Regions from separate parts of the Streptomyces sp. NPDC042102 genome, predicted to be linked through region 1. Evidence: riboswitches for the same ligand, from Rfam matches in the RefSeq annotation. Region 1 holds a riboswitch; the other holds the start of a gene.

The links. A riboswitch is a leader RNA that binds a small molecule or an ion and turns the genes downstream of it on or off. The one in region 1 is predicted to bind glycine.
Region 2: it holds a riboswitch for glycine, as region 1 does, so the genes downstream of both, gcvP (aminomethyl-transferring glycine dehydrogenase) here and gcvT (glycine cleavage system aminomethyltransferase GcvT) in region 1, are expected to answer to the same signal.

What each region holds. Positions count from the first base shown of each region.
Region 1 covers NZ_JBVJDL010000003.1:1,036,318-1,043,723, forward strand. The annotation lists gene glyA (serine hydroxymethyltransferase) at 1-1,050, opposite strand, end outside; gene gcvH (glycine cleavage system protein GcvH) at 1,067-1,450, opposite strand; gene gcvT (glycine cleavage system aminomethyltransferase GcvT) at 1,542-2,657, opposite strand; glycine riboswitch at 2,846-2,946, opposite strand; gene ACZ6KO_RS18035 (AAA family ATPase) at 3,252-3,959, shown strand; gene ACZ6KO_RS18040 (enhanced serine sensitivity protein SseB) at 4,122-4,862, shown strand; gene ACZ6KO_RS18045 (enhanced serine sensitivity protein SseB C-terminal domain-containing protein) at 4,925-5,665, shown strand; gene ACZ6KO_RS18050 (ABC transporter permease) at 6,078-7,070, shown strand; gene ACZ6KO_RS18055 (ABC transporter substrate-binding protein) at 7,108-7,406, shown strand, end outside.
Region 2 covers NZ_JBVJDL010000020.1:7,740-15,145, forward strand. The annotation lists gene ACZ6KO_RS33965 (bifunctional nuclease family protein) at 1-101, shown strand, start outside; gene ACZ6KO_RS33970 (MerR family transcriptional regulator) at 327-968, shown strand; gene ACZ6KO_RS33975 (DNA polymerase IV) at 1,046-2,545, shown strand; gene ACZ6KO_RS33980 (PRC-barrel domain-containing protein) at 2,610-2,978, opposite strand; glycine riboswitch at 3,092-3,212, shown strand; gene gcvP (aminomethyl-transferring glycine dehydrogenase) at 3,412-6,297, shown strand; gene ACZ6KO_RS33990 (DUF5999 family protein) at 6,397-6,585, opposite strand; gene ACZ6KO_RS33995 (hypothetical protein) at 6,865-7,406, opposite strand, start outside.

The DNA of each region.
Region 1 (7,406 bases):
GGCGTTGCGGTTGACCGTGATGCCGACCTCGTGGAGGCGGTCCTCGGCCTGCTGCCCGTCCAGCTCGGAGTTGCGCAGGTCGACCAGGACCAGGTGCACGTCGGTGCCGCCGGAGAGGACGTCCACGCCCACGGCCTTGACGTCGTCCTGGACCAGGCGCTCGGCGATGATCTTCGCGCCGGTCAGGGTGCGCTCCTGGCGCTCCTTGAACTCCGGCGAGGCCGCGACCTTGAAGGAGACGGCCTTGGCCGCGATCACGTGCTCCAGCGGACCGCCCTGCTGACCCGGGAAGACCGCCGAGTTGATCTTCTTGGCGAGCTCCTGCGTGGACAGGATCACACCGCCGCGCGGACCGCCGAGGGTCTTGTGCGTGGTGGTGGTCACGACGTGGGCGTGCGGCACCGGGTTCGGGTGCAGACCCGCGGCGACCAGGCCGGCGAAGTGCGCCATGTCGACCATCAGGTACGCGCCGACCTCGTCCGCGATGCGGCGGAAGGCGGCGAAGTCCAGCTGGCGCGGGTACGCCGACCAGCCGGCGACGATCAGCTGCGGCTTGGACTCCTTGGCCAGGCGCTCGACCTCGGCCATGTCCACCTGGCCGGTCTCGTCGACGTGGTACGGGACCACGTTGTAGAGCTTGCCCGAGAAGTTGATCTTCATGCCGTGGGTCAGGTGACCACCGTGGGCCAGGTTCAGGCCCATGATCGTGTCGCCCGGCTTGAGCAGCGCGAACATCGCGGCGGCGTTCGCCTGCGCACCCGAGTGTGGCTGCACGTTGGCGGCCTCGGCGCCGAACAGCGCCTTGATGCGGTCGATCGCGATCTGCTCGACCACGTCGACGTGCTCGCAGCCGCCGTAGTAGCGGCGGCCGGGGTAGCCCTCGGCGTACTTGTTCGTCAGGACCGAGCCCTGGGCCTCCATGACGGCGACCGGAGCGAAGTTCTCCGACGCGATCATTTCCAGGGTCGACTGCTGGCGCACGAGTTCGGCGTCGACGGCGGCGGCGACGTCCGGGTCGAGCTCGTGGAGAGGGGTGTTCAGTACAGACATCTTCGGTCCCCTGGTGTCAGTTGCCGGACTTGGTCAGGTCGGCGTACTCCTCGGCGGAGAGCAGGTCGGCCGGCTCCTCCGCGATACGCACCTTGAACAGCCAGCCGCCCTCGAACGGGGCGGAGTTGACCAGCGCCGGGTCGTCCACGACGTCCTGGTTGGCCTCGACGACCTCGCCGGTGACCGGGGAGTACAGGTCGCTGACCGACTTGGTCGACTCCAGCTCGCCACAGGTCTCGCCCGCGGTCACGGTGTCGCCGACCTCGGGGAGCTGGGCGTAGACGACGTCACCGAGCGCGGTGGCCGCGAACTCGGTGATGCCGACCGTCGCGACGCCGTCCTCGGCGGCCGACAGCCACTCGTGCTCCTTGCTGTAACGCAGCTGCTGGGGGTTGCTCATGACCTGATTCTCCTGGATGCGGGGGAGTGCTGATGAACAGTGGTCTTGCGGAGTGAGACGGAGTGACGGACGGGTCCCGGCGGGGAAATCGTCACTTCTGCCGCTTGTAGAAGGGCAGAGCCACGACCTCGTACGACTCATGCGTACCGCGAATGTCCACGCCGACGCCGGAGGTGCCGGGCGCGGCGTGCTCCGCGTCCACGTACGCCATCGCGATCGGCTTGCCCAGGGTCGGCGAGGGGGCGCCCGAGGTGACCTCGCCGACGACCTCGCCGCCGAAGACGACCGGGAAGCCGGCGCGCGGGACCCGGCGGCCCTCGGCGATCAGGCCGACCAGCTTGCGGGGGGCCGTGGACCGCGCGCGCTCGGCGGCGGCCTCCAGGGCGGCGCGCCCGACGAAGTCGCCCTCCTTCTCGAACTTCACGACCCGGCCCAGACCCGCGTCGAACGGGGTCAGCGCGGTGGTCAGCTCGTGGCCGTACAGCGGCATGCCGGCCTCCAGGCGCAGCGTGTCGCGGCAGGACAGCCCGCACGGCACCAGGCCCACGCCCTCGCCCGCCTTGGTCAGCGCCTGCCACAGCTCCACCGCGTGCTCGGGGGAGACGAACAGCTCGAAGCCGTCCTCGCCGGTGTAGCCGGTGCGCGCGATCAGCGCGGGCACGCCGGCGACGGTGCCGGGCAGGCCGGCGTAGTACTTCAGGCCGTCCAGGTCGGCGTCGGTGAGCGAGGCCAGGATGCCGGGGGACTCCGGGCCCTGCACCGCGATCAGGGCGTACGCGTCGCGGTCGTCGCGGACCTCGGTGTCGAAGCCCGCCGCCCGCTCGGTCAGCGCGTCGAGGACCACCTGGGCGTTGGAGGCGTTGGCGACGACCATGTACTCGGTCTCGGCGAGGCGGTAGACGATCAGGTCGTCCAGGATGCCGCCGTCCTCCTGGCAGATGTGCGTGTAGCGGGCGCGGCCGACGCCCACGGTGGAGATGTTGCCCACCAGCGCGTGGTCGAGGGCCTTGACGGCCTCCGGGCCGGTCAGCGTGATCTCGCCCATGTGCGAGAGGTCGAAGAGGCCGGCCTTGGTGCGGACGGCGTTGTGCTCGTCGCGCTCACTGCCGTACCGCAGCGGCATGTCCCAGCCCGCGAAGTCGGTCATGGTCGCACCGAGCGAGCGGTGCAGCGCATCGAGGGCGGTCAGACGGGGGGCATTGCTCATCGGTTCGGCTCCCAGGGTCCCAGGGGGGCATCGACAGGACATCGACATGACATGACGAGGACGATCCTCCCCATCTGTCATCGGAACCTGAGAGGTTCGCCGGAATCCGCGCGTGGCGGATTTCCGGCTTGCACCTTGGGTGGGGCCCGGACCGTCCGACGACGGCGTGGCCCGCTTTTCAGATCTGCCTCATCCACGCGGTACGGGGCCTGAGAGATTCAAGGGAGGTTCTTGCTCCTTCGGCGCCCGCCTGCCGTACGGCCCGACGGGACTCTCCCGCGCGGATTCAAGCGGCCTGTATGCAGTTGGTGTCCAGATGGCGCACATCATTGCACGGGACGGGTGGGAATGGGGGTCCGGGTCCGAAAAGGAGTACGGGTCCGCCGTCGCGGATCCGTACGCTCCCGTCCGGAACCGGGACGGTCCGGATTACCGTCTCTTTACACTCAGTGGGCATGGGGTCCAGGGACCCGACCCGGGGAGGCGATCACTGTGTGGAGATTCGGACTCGCGGAGACGCGCGGAAGGCCCGTCGCGGCCGCCGGCGGCGTGCCCGTGCAGCCCGCGCGCGGTGAGCGCGAAGCGCTCCGGGCGCTGCCGCCCGGCGCCCGTGCGCGCGCCGTCGCCGCCGGAGCCGCCGCCACGGCCGGTGCGGCAGCCGCCGGAGCCGCCGGTCACGCCGGCACGGCCGGTGCGGCCGCCGGTGTCCGTCCGGCCGTGCGCGACCTGCGCGGGCACGGTCACGGCCGCGGCGCCCGCGGGCCCGCGCGGCTCACCTTCGCCGGTGGCGACATCGTCGTGGTCTCCGGGCTGCCCGGCGGCGGCAAGAGCACGCTGATCAAGCGGGCGGTCCCCGGCGGCGGCATCGACTCCCAGGACGTCCGGGAGCGCTGGGAGGCCCGGATGCCCGCCTTCCTGCCCTACGCCGTCTACCGCCCCGCGGTCCGCGTCGCGCACTACGCGGGCCTGTGGCGGGCGGCCCGCTCGGGCGCCTCGGTCGTGGTCCACGACTGCGGGACCCAGGCATGGGTCCGGGCCCTGCTCACCCGGGCCGCGCGGCGCCGCGGCCGCGCCCTGCACCTGCTCCTGCTCGACGCCACGCCCGAGGAGGCCCTCGCCGGGCAGGCCGCCCGGGGCCGGGGCGTCTCGGCGTACGCCTTCGCCCGGCACCGCGGCGCGGCCACCCGGCTGCTGCGCGCGGCGGAATCGGGCCGGCTCCCGGCCGGCTGCGCCTCGGCGGTCCTGCTGGACCGGGCGGCCGCGTCCCGTATCGACCGGATCGCGTTCGCCCCGGAGCGCTGAGCCCTGGGCGCGGGGCACTGGGCGCTGGGCGGGGCGCGGCGGGCGGGAGCGGGGCCGACCCGTCCCCGCGGCGCGGGAGGCGGCGCGTACCCACTAACCTCGGCCTGGCAGGGACCGTGACACGGGCACGGACAGGCGGACGGGCGCACGGAGGGCAACGCGATGCACGGGCAGGGCAACGGCTGGCCGGCCAACGAGCTGGAAGAGGTGCTCGGCGCCTCGCTCGGCGTCCCGGACGCCGGCGGGCGGATCCTGGAGGTGCTCGGCCGCAGCCGGCTGTGGATCCCGCTGCCCGCGGGCGGTGGTCCGGACAGCCCCGACCTGACCCTGGCGACGATGGACATCGGCGGCGCCGCGTACGTGCCCGTCTACAGCTCCCAGGCGCAGTTCCAGGTCTGCGTCGGCACCGCCATGGACTTCGCCGTCGCCCCCGCCGTCGAGTTCGCCCGGGGCCTGCCCCCGCAGCTGGGCATCGCCGTCAATCCCGAGGGCGCCGTCGGGGTCCCGCTGCCCCCGCCCGCCGTCGCGGAGCTGTGCCGCCGCGGCCGGACCCCGCTGGACGGGCCGGCCACCGGTGGCCGGGTACGGCTCTTCGAGCCCGACTGGCAGGAGGACCCGGTGGACTTCCTGGCCGCCGCCGCCGAGGAGTTCCGCGCCAGCGGCGCGGTCGCCGCCGCACACCGATGCCTCGCCAGCGTCGAGGGCGGGGAGCCCGAGCTCTACATCGGTGTCCGCATGCTGGGCTGGGATCCCGACACGCGCAACGCGCCGATGGACGCCCTCGGCCGCGCCCTGAACCGCGTCCGCCCGCCCTGGCCGGTGCAGTTGATCCTCCTCGACGCGGCCGACGACCCGGTCGTCGACTACCTCCGGACACGCGTGCGCCCCTTCTACACTCCCTAGCTCGGCTTAAGCTGGTTTCATTGCGTGGCGAGGGCGGACGAAGAGGCGAAGAGGGGTTCCGGGTGAGTGCGTCAGGCACGGCCGCGGCCGGGCAGGTCGAGCACATGATGCGCCAGGTGACCCCCGGGCGCTACGACAGTTACGAGTCCTTGCTGCACTCGCTCGCCGAGGGCCGGCTGTGGATGCTGCTGTGGCACGGGCAGCCGGGGTCCCCCGACGCCCAGTACGGCGGCATGGAGGTCGACGGCCTCGGGTACGCGCCCTGCGTGACCTCCCCGCAGGAGCTCGCCGCCAGCGGCTGGAACCGCGGGTACGAGGTCGTCACGGGCCGGGACGTCGCCCGCGCCCTCTACCCCGACCGCTGGGGCCTGTGGCTCAACCCGCACGCCCAGGGCGGGGGACTGGGCATCCCCTGGGCCGACCTGCGCCGGATCGCCACCGGTCTGGACCGGATGCCGGCCGGTCCGCTGCGGCTGTCCGAGCCCGCCCTGGAGCTGCCGCAGTTCTACGGACTGCTCACCCAGCACGCCCACCGCACCCCCGCGGTCCGCTCGCTGCGCCGCTGCTGGGTGCAGCCGGCCGTCGGGACGCCGTACCTCGCGGTCGGCCTCGACCTGTACGACACCTCGCCCGCCGCGCTGGAGGCGGTGCGCGAGATGATGCGCCAGTCGGTGGGCACGGTCCCCGAGGGCGTCCCGGTGTGCACCGTCGCGCTGGCGGACGAGCACGACCCGGTCGCGATGTGGCTGCGCGCCCAGACGCGCCCGTTCTACGACCGCGAGGGACACGCCCCCGCCTACTGACCACGGAGCGAGACAGACCGACCGCATCGCGGACGAGGCCGCACGGAACAACTGTTCCGTGCGGCCTTCGCGTTGTCCGGATTTAACCCGTCTCGGATGCCCAAAGAGCATGCGGGTGACGGTACTTGGGCATGATGTCCGGTTCCGTACCGAACGGACGGTCTTGCTCCGCTGAGCCGTCAACACAGTCCGGATAACGGGAACCGGACCGTCACATCACGGTTGCGCATCCATTCATCTGCGGGGCTGGCGGCTGATCGAGCGACCGATGAAGACTCCCCCACCAAGAGCAGGTCAGTCCTGCCGATCGCCGGTTCGTCAACCGCATTTACCAGCGCCACTCCGCACCAACGCCGCCACAGCGGCGGGCATGGGCCGACCCACCGGTCGGCCGAGAGGGGTCCCCACCACGATGACGGCACCACTGCATGACACGAGCGCGGAGACACCCGCACCCGTTGTCACGGCCGACGTCCCTGCCAAGGCCATCGAAGGCCGCTCGCCAGGCCGTATCGCCTGGATGCGGCTCAAGCGTGACAAGGTCGCACTGACCGGCGGCATCGTCGTGATCTTCCTGATCCTGGTGGCCGTCTTCGCACCGCAGATCGTGAGCCTGCTGGGCCACCCGCCCAACGAGTTCCACGAAGACCTGATCGACCCGGACCTCGGTACGCCGATCGGCTCCTTCGGCGGCATCAGCTCCGACTTCCTGCTGGGCGTCGAACCGACCAACGGGCGTGACGTGTTCAGCCGGATCGTCTACGGCGCCCGGATCTCCCTGACCGTGGCCTTCCTCGCCGCCTTCGTGTCGGTCGTCCTCGGCAGCCTGCTCGGCGCCCTGGCCGGCTTCCTCGGCGGCTGGGTCGACGGCCTGATCAGCCGGACGATGGACCTGCTGCTGGCGTTCCCGCAGCTGCTGTTCACCATCGCGCTGGTCTCGGTGGTCCCGGACTCCCTGTGGGGGTTCGAGGGCACGGGTGTCCGGATGGGCGTACTGGTCCTCGTGATCGGCTTCTTCGGCTGGCCGTACATCGGCCGGATCGTGCGCGGCCAGACCATCTCCCTGCGCGAGCGCGAGTACGTCGAGGCCGCGCGCAGCCTCGGGGCCGGCCGCGGCTACATCCTGATCAAGGAACTGCTGCCCAACCTGATCGCGCCGATCCTCGTCTACGCGACCCTCATCATCCCGACCAACATCCTGACGGAGGCAGCCCTCAGCTTCCTCGGTGCCGGCGTCAAGCCGCCGACCGCCTCCTGGGGAAAGATGCTGTCCGACGCCGTCCCCATCTACCAGGACGACCCCATGTACATGGTGGTTCCCGGTCTCGCGATCTTCATCACCGTCCTGGCGTTCAACCTCTTCGGGGACGGGCTGCGCGACGCACTCGACCCCAAGGGCAGCTGAACCGTTTCACCGCTATCACTCTGGAGGTTGGACCAACGTGATCCGCAGAAAGCAGGCCCTCGCGATCACCGCCGTGATCGCCGCTCTGTCCCTGACCGCCGCGTGCGGTGACAAGGGCGACGACGCGAAGGGCGGTTCGGGCTCCGCCGCGGAGTTCAACGCCGCCACCAAGGGCGTCGTCAACCCGTCGGACAAGAAGGGCGGCGAGCTCAAGCTCTGGTCGCCGCAGGACGTCGACTACCTCGACCCGGCGCGTGCCTACTACGGCTTCGTGTGGAACATGCACCGCCTGTTCGTGCGTCAGCTGCTCGCGTACGACAGCAAGCCGGGCGAGGC
Region 2 (7,406 bases), on a different contig from region 1:
CCGGGATCGCGATTCCGGACGAGCAGGAGGACGAGGTGGAGAAGTTCCGCGAGTTCCTCGACCAGATCTCGCCCGAGGACTTCGGCACCAGCAACCAGTAGGCCCCGGTCCGGGGCCCGCGGCCGGGTCGGGCGGTGTCGGATCCGGCGTGCGGCGGCCCGGAAAAAGGGCGGTTGCGGCCCATTCGAAATGCCCTTCCCGGGAACGGGGCACGCGAAACCACTCTCAGGGTGATTATCACCCGGCGTGCCGAGTGTGGCGATCGTTGACGCACCCCGGGTGACTGCCTACCGTCGAGATGGCAGGTCAAGGACGGAGGGTCGGGCGTGAGGATCACGGGCGACGGTACGACCGGGGGCACCCCCGCGCGGAGTGAGAGCGGGCCGTTCCCGCTGCACGGCAGTGCGGTGGGCGCCGCGCGCCGTCAGCCGGACTCGACGCCCCGGGCCGCCCCGGCGGGAGCGGCGCCGGCCACCGGGCAGATCGGCTACCGCGGGCCCACGGCCTGCGCCGCGGCCGGCATCACGTACCGGCAGCTGGACTACTGGGCGCGGACCGGCCTGGTGGAGCCGAGCGTGAGAGCGGCGTACGGCTCGGGCACGCAGCGGCTCTACAGCTTCCGGGACGTCGTCGTCCTCAAGATCGTCAAGCGCTTCCTGGACACCGGGGTGGCGCTGCAGAACATCCGTACGGCCGTGCAGCACCTGCGGGGCAGCGGATTCGCGGACCTGGAGCGCATGACGCTGATGAGCGACGGCGCCACCGTGTACGAGTGCACCTCGCCGGACCAGGTCGTCGAGCTGCTCCAGGGCGGGCAGGGCATCTTCGGCATCGCGGTGGGCGTGGTGTGGCGGGACGTGGAGAACGCCCTGTCGCAGCTGCACGGCGAGCGGGTCGACTCGGGCGAGACGGTGGCCGGGCACAACCCGGCGGACGAGCTCGCCGCGCGCCGGAACCGGGCCGTCTGAGACCCCGTCCGGGCCGCCGGGAAGGCGTCGAACGTGTTTGCGGTCCGTTGTCGGTGGCGTAGGGCAGCATCGGTGCTGTGAGAACCGCTCCGACGATCCTGCATCTGGACATGGACGCCTTCTACGCCTCCGTGGAGCAGGCGTCCAAGCCGAGCCTGCGCGGCAAGGCGGTGATCGTCGGCGGGCTCGGACCGCGCGGGGTGGTGGCCACCGCCTCCTACGAGGCGCGGCGCTTCGGCGTCCACTCGGCCATGCCGACGGCGCAGGCGCGCCGGCTCTGTCCGAACGGGGCGTACCTGATCCCGCGCTTCTCGCTGTACCGGGCGGTGAGCGACCAGGTCATGGCCCTGCTGCGGGAGCTGTCGCCGCTGGTGGAGCCGCTGAGCCTGGACGAGGCCTTCGTCGACCTCGAGGCGGGCGGCTGCGCGTTCGACGCGGCGTCCGCGCGGGCGACGGGGGAGCGGCTGCGGGCCGACATCCGGGCGGTCACGGGACTGAGCGGTTCGGTGGGGCTGGCCGGCTCCAAGATGCTGGCCAAGGTGGCCTCCGAGGAGGCCAAACCGGACGGACTGCTGCTGATCGAGCCGGGCACGGAGCGGGAGCTGCTCGCGCCGATGCCCGTACGGACACTGCCGGGAGTGGGCCCGGCCACGGGCGAGCACCTGCGGCGGGCCGGGATCACGACGGTGGGGGAGCTGGCCGAGGCCGGCGAGGACGAGCTGGTGCGGATGCTGGGGCGGGCGCACGGGGTCGCGCTGAACCGCATGGCGCTGGGGCTCGACGACCGGGCGGTGGTGGCCGAGCGGGACGCCAAGTCGGTGTCGGTCGAGGACACCTTCGACGTGGACCTGCACGACCGGGTGCGGATCCGGGGCGAGGTGCAGCGACTGGCGGAACGGTGCGTGCGGCGGCTGCGGGACTCGGGGCACTCGGGGCGGACGATCGTGCTGAAGGTGCGCCGGTACGACTTCTCGACGCTGACCCGTTCGGAGACCCTGCGCGGGCCCACCGACGACCCCGCCGTGGTCCGCGAGGCGGCGGCCCGGCTGCTGGAGGCGGTGGACACCACGGGCGGGGTGCGGCTGCTGGGCGTGGGGGTCTCGGGGCTGGCGGACTACACCCAGGAGGACCTGTTCGCGCAGGCGGAGGCCGAGGCGCAGGCGGAGGCACGGGCCGAGGCGGAGGCCCGGGCCGAGGCCGAGACGGCGGCAGCGGCCCTGGCCGGCCTCGGCGGGGCGGCAGGGGCGGCAGGGCCGACCGGGGTGCCGGTGCCTCCCGGGGCGGCCCCAGGGGCGGCTGTGGCGGCTGTGGCGGCCGGGGCGGGGGAGTCCGGCCCTCCGGAGCCCGGGTCGCCCCCGGAGCGGCGCTGGACGGCCGGCAGTGACGTACAGCACGCGGTGTACGGGGCCGGGTGGGTCCAGGGCAGCGGCGTCGGCCGGGTCACGGTGCGGTTCGAGCAGCCGGGATCGCCGCCCGGCCGGGTGCGGACCTTCCGGGTGGACGACCCGGACCTGCGGCCCTCGGACCCCCTCCCGCTCCCGGGCCTGCCGCCCGGGCCGGGCGCGGCCGGCCCCTGAGGGCCGCCCGCGCCCGGCCCGCGGCGCCTCTCAGGCCGAGGTCGGCGTCGTTCGTCGGCCGGGGTTAGGTCTCCCCGTCGCCCGCCAGGCGGCCGAAGTCGCGCTGGAAGTCGCTGGGGAGGGCGACGTCCAGGCCGTAGTGGTGGTAGAGCTGGAGCTCCTGCTCCGGTGAGAGGTGGCGGCCGACCCCGAAGTCCGGAGCGTCCTTGATCAGGGAGCGTTCGAAGGGCACCCGGAGGGTGTCGTTCACCAGCTCACTGGGCTCCAGCGGGACGAACGCGTCCCTGCTGAAGAGCCCTGTCCGTACGGCTGCCCATTCCGGCACACCCGTGGCGTCGTCGAGGTAGACCTCGTCCACCGTGCCGATCTTGGCACCGTTGCGGTCGTACGCCTTGCGGCCGATCAGGCTGCGCGGATCGATGTCGGTCTGCACGGTCCCTCCAACTGGTCGCAACTCCTCCGTAATGACTACAAAAAGGCAATTCCGGAGCGAGGGCCACTCGAGGGAGGCCCCAGAAGCTCGCTGGTAGGCTGGGTGACGGCTGTCGACCCTGTGCGGGAGAGTCCTCCGAGTGAGCGCGATATGAGCAAGACGTGAACACGACGGAGGCGCCGAAGGAGCAAATCCTCCCCGGAATCTCTCAGGCAGACGTACCGCACGGACGAGGCCACTCTGGAAAGCAGGGGTGGGTGTCGGACCCGCACTACCGATTCCCCTCCCTCACCGACGGTGAAAGCCGGACCTCCACGGGCGACCCCCAGGCGGACCGGTGAAGCTCTCAGGTTGAGATGACAGAGGGGGAGGCCGTCCGGGTGCCCGCGCCGTGGTGCCCCTCGCAGGTCGTACGACCAGGAGGCCTCCGTACATGACCGCCAACCGCATTCCGCTCTCCCAGCTGGAGCGAGGCATCCCCTTCGAGCAGCGCCACATCGGGCCGGACGCCGCGGCCCAGGCGAAGATGCTCGCCCAGGTCGGCTACGGCTCCCTGGACGAACTCACCGCCGCCGCGGTGCCGGATGTGATCAAGAGCGCCGAGGCCCTGGACCTCCCCGGTGCCCGTACCGAGGCCGAGGTGCTCGCCGAGCTGCGTTCGCTGGCCGACCGCAACCAGGTCCTGTCCCCGATGATCGGTCTCGGCTACTACGGGACGTTCACCCCGCCGGTGATCCTGCGCAACGTCATGGAGAACCCGGCCTGGTACACGGCGTACACGCCCTACCAGCCGGAGATCTCCCAGGGCCGTCTGGAGGCGCTGCTCAACTTCCAGACCGTCGTCGCCGACCTCACCGGCCTGCCGACCTCCGGCGCCTCCCTCCTCGACGAGGGCACCGCGGCCGCCGAGGCCATGACGCTGGCCCGCCGCGTGGGCAAGGTCAAGGGCGGGGTCTTCCTCGTCGACGCCGACGCCCTGCCGCAGACCATCGCCGTGATCCAGACCCGCGCCGAACCGACCGGTGTCGAGGTCGTCGTCGCCGACCTGTCCGAGGGCATTCCGGCGGAGATCGCCGAGCGCGGCGTCTTCGGCGTGCTGGTGCAGTACCCGGGCGCCTCCGGTGCCGTCCGGGACATCAAGCCGGTCATCGACCGGGCGCACGAGCTCGGGGCGATCGTGACCGTCGCCGCCGACCTGCTCGCCCTGACCCTGCTGACCTCGCCCGGCGAGCTCGGCGCGGACATCGCGGTGGGCACCACCCAGCGCTTCGGCGTCCCGATGGGCTTCGGCGGCCCGCACGCCGGCTACATGGCCGTCCAGGACAAGCACGCCCGTTCGCTGCCCGGCCGCCTGGTCGGCGTCTCCGTCGACGCCGAAGGCAACAAGGCCTACCGCCTGGCCCTGCAGACCCGCGAGCAGCACATCCGCCGCGAGAAGGCCACCAGCAACATCTGCACCGCGCAGGTGCTGCTCGCCGTCATGGCCGGCATGTACGCCGTCTACCACGGCCCCGAGGGCCTGAAGACGATCGCCCGCCGCACGCACCGCTACGCCGCCCTGCTCGCCGCCGGTCTGACCGCCGGCGGGGTCGAGCTGGTCCACGGCGCGTACTTCGACACCCTCACCGCCCGGGTGCCCGGCAAGGCCGCCGAGGTCGTCGCCGCCGCCCGCGAGGCCGGGGTCAACGTGTACGGGGCCGACGCCAACCACGTCCTCGTCTCCTGCGACGAGACCACCCTGCGCGCCGACATCGAGGCCGTCTGGGCCGCCTTCGGCGTGAGCGCCGACATCGAGGCGCTGGACGCGAGCGCCGCCGACGCGCTGCCCGAGGGCCTGCTGCGCTCGGACGCGTACCTGACGCACCCGGTCTTCCACCAGCACCGCTCCGAGACCGCGATGCTGCGCTACCTGCGCAAGCTCGCGGACAAGGACTACGCGCTGGACCGCGGCATGATCCCGCTGGGCTCCTGCACCATGAAGCTCAACGCGACCACCGAGATGGAGCCGGTCACCTGGCCCGAGTTCGGCCAGCTGCACCCCTTCGCGCCGATCGACCAGGCCCAGGGCTACGCCACGCTCATCAACGAGCTGGAGGAACGTCTCTGCGAGGTCACCGGCTACGACAAGGTCTCCATCCAGCCCAACGCCGGCTCGCAGGGTGAGCTCGCCGGTCTGCTGGCCGTGCGCGCCTACCACCGCGCCAACGGCGACGAGCAGCGCACGATCTGCCTGATCCCGTCCTCCGCGCACGGCACCAACGCCGCGTCCGCCGTGATGGCCGGCATGAAGGTCGTCGTCGTCAAGACCGCCGACGACGGCGAGGTCGACGCCGCGGACCTGCGCGCCAAGATCGAGCAGTACCGCGACGAGCTCTCCGTCCTGATGATCACCTACCCGTCCACCCACGGCGTCTTCGAGGAGCACGTCGCCGAGATCTGCGGTCTCGTGCACGACGCCGGCGGCCAGGTGTACGTGGACGGCGCCAACCTCAACGCCCTGGTGGGCCTGGCCAAGCCGGGTCACTTCGGCGGCGACGTCTCGCACCTGAACCTGCACAAGACGTTCTGCATCCCGCACGGCGGCGGCGGCCCGGGCGTCGGCCCGGTCGGTGTCCGGGCGCACCTCGCCCCGTACCTGCCCAACCACCCGCTGCAGCCCACCGCCGGCCCGGAGACGGGCGTCGGCCCGATCTCGGCGGCGCCGTGGGGTTCGGCCGGCATCCTGCCGATCTCCTGGTCGTACGTACGCCTCATGGGCGGCGAGGGCCTCAAGCGTGCCACCCAGGTGGCCGTGCTCGGCGCGAACTACATCGCCAAGCGCCTGGAGCCGCACTACCCGGTGCTCTACACCGGCCCCGGCGGTCTGGTCGCCCACGAGTGCATCATCGACCTGCGCCCGCTGTCGAAGGCGACCGGCGTCTCCGTCGACGACATCGCCAAGCGTCTGATCGACTACGGCTTCCACGCGCCGACGATGTCGTTCCCGGTGGCCGGCACGCTGATGATCGAGCCGACGGAGTCCGAGGACCTCATCGAGATCGACCGCTTCTGCGACGCCATGATCGCCATCCGTGCCGAGATCGAGAAGGTCGCCTCCGGCGTCTGGCCGGCCGGGGACAACCCGCTGGCCAACGCCCCGCACACCGCGGCGGCGCTGGGCGGCGAGTGGAACCACCCGTACACCCGTGACGAGGCGGTCTTCCCGGGCACCGTGGTGGCGGCCGAGAAGTACTGGCCGCCGGTGCGCCGCATCGACGGTGCCTTCGGCGACCGCAACCTGGTCTGCTCGTGCCCGCCGCTGGACGAGTACGACAACTGATCCCCACGCGTCCCGCACACACGGGCGCATGACACAGGGGCCGGTCCGGGAGTCTCCTCCCGGACCGGCCCCTGTGGCGTTGGCCGTGCCGCGGCGCCGTCAGGCCGCCGCGAGCGGCCGGTGCGGCGCGATGATCTGGCCGTCCGGCAGCAGCTCACCGGTGTCCTCGAAGAGCAGGACGCCGTTGCACAGCAGGCTCCAGCCCTGTTCCGGGTGGTTCGCCACAGGCAGCGCGGCCTCCCTGTCGGCGGATTCGGCTGATGGACAGGCAGGCTGGTGCTGGCACATGGATGCGTTCTTTCGCTGCGGTGTGGTCTGTGTGCTGCGGCTCGTTGCGTGATTCATGGCCGCCCCCCGTATCAATCTCTTGGTGTGGTCAGGATCCCAGTGTTGCCCTACGGACTTGCGTCCGCATGGATTTCCCGGCAGCTGTCCTCTTAGATTGATGACGCATCACTCGTGCGGGCGGTTCAGCCCAACTCCCCTGTCACTTCGGGTGGTTCGGGCCTGGTCCCAGCGGACTAGGCCGAATGGGTCAACCGGGTCAGGCCCCCGTCCGGGTGACGGTCAGGCGGCCGGCGCGGCCAGCGAGGGCGGGACCGGAGGGGTGGGCGGGGTCAGCCGGTGGGTCATCACCGGCAGCAGCTCGGAGACCGGGTGCGGCCGGTACGCCGCGATGCCGGGCGGGGCCGGGGCCAGCGGGACCAACAGGTCGGCGGCGGCCGGCAGACCGGCCGAGGCGTCGGCGCCCACCGCCCCGTGCAGCCACAAGGTCATCATGTACAGCTCGGGCACGGAGAGCAGCCGCGGCTGGTAGTTCTTGCCCACCGACTCCGCCTGCCGCAGCGCGCGTTCGGTCGCCGCCACGTAGGGCCCCTCGAAGAAGTGGGAGAAGACCCAGCCGTCCGCGGTGAGCCGGGTGTCCGCCGCCGCCACGTACCGGTCCCCGCTGCGGATCAGGAAACGCCATCCGGTCAGCCGGGTGCGCGGCGGCCTGCCGCCCGAGGTGATCCGGTCCAGGACGTGGACCGGAAGCGGGAGTTCGGCCGTCTTGGGGCCGGGGAGGGCGCGCAGGGCCGGGGTGAGGACCTCCTGGACGGCGGTGGGGG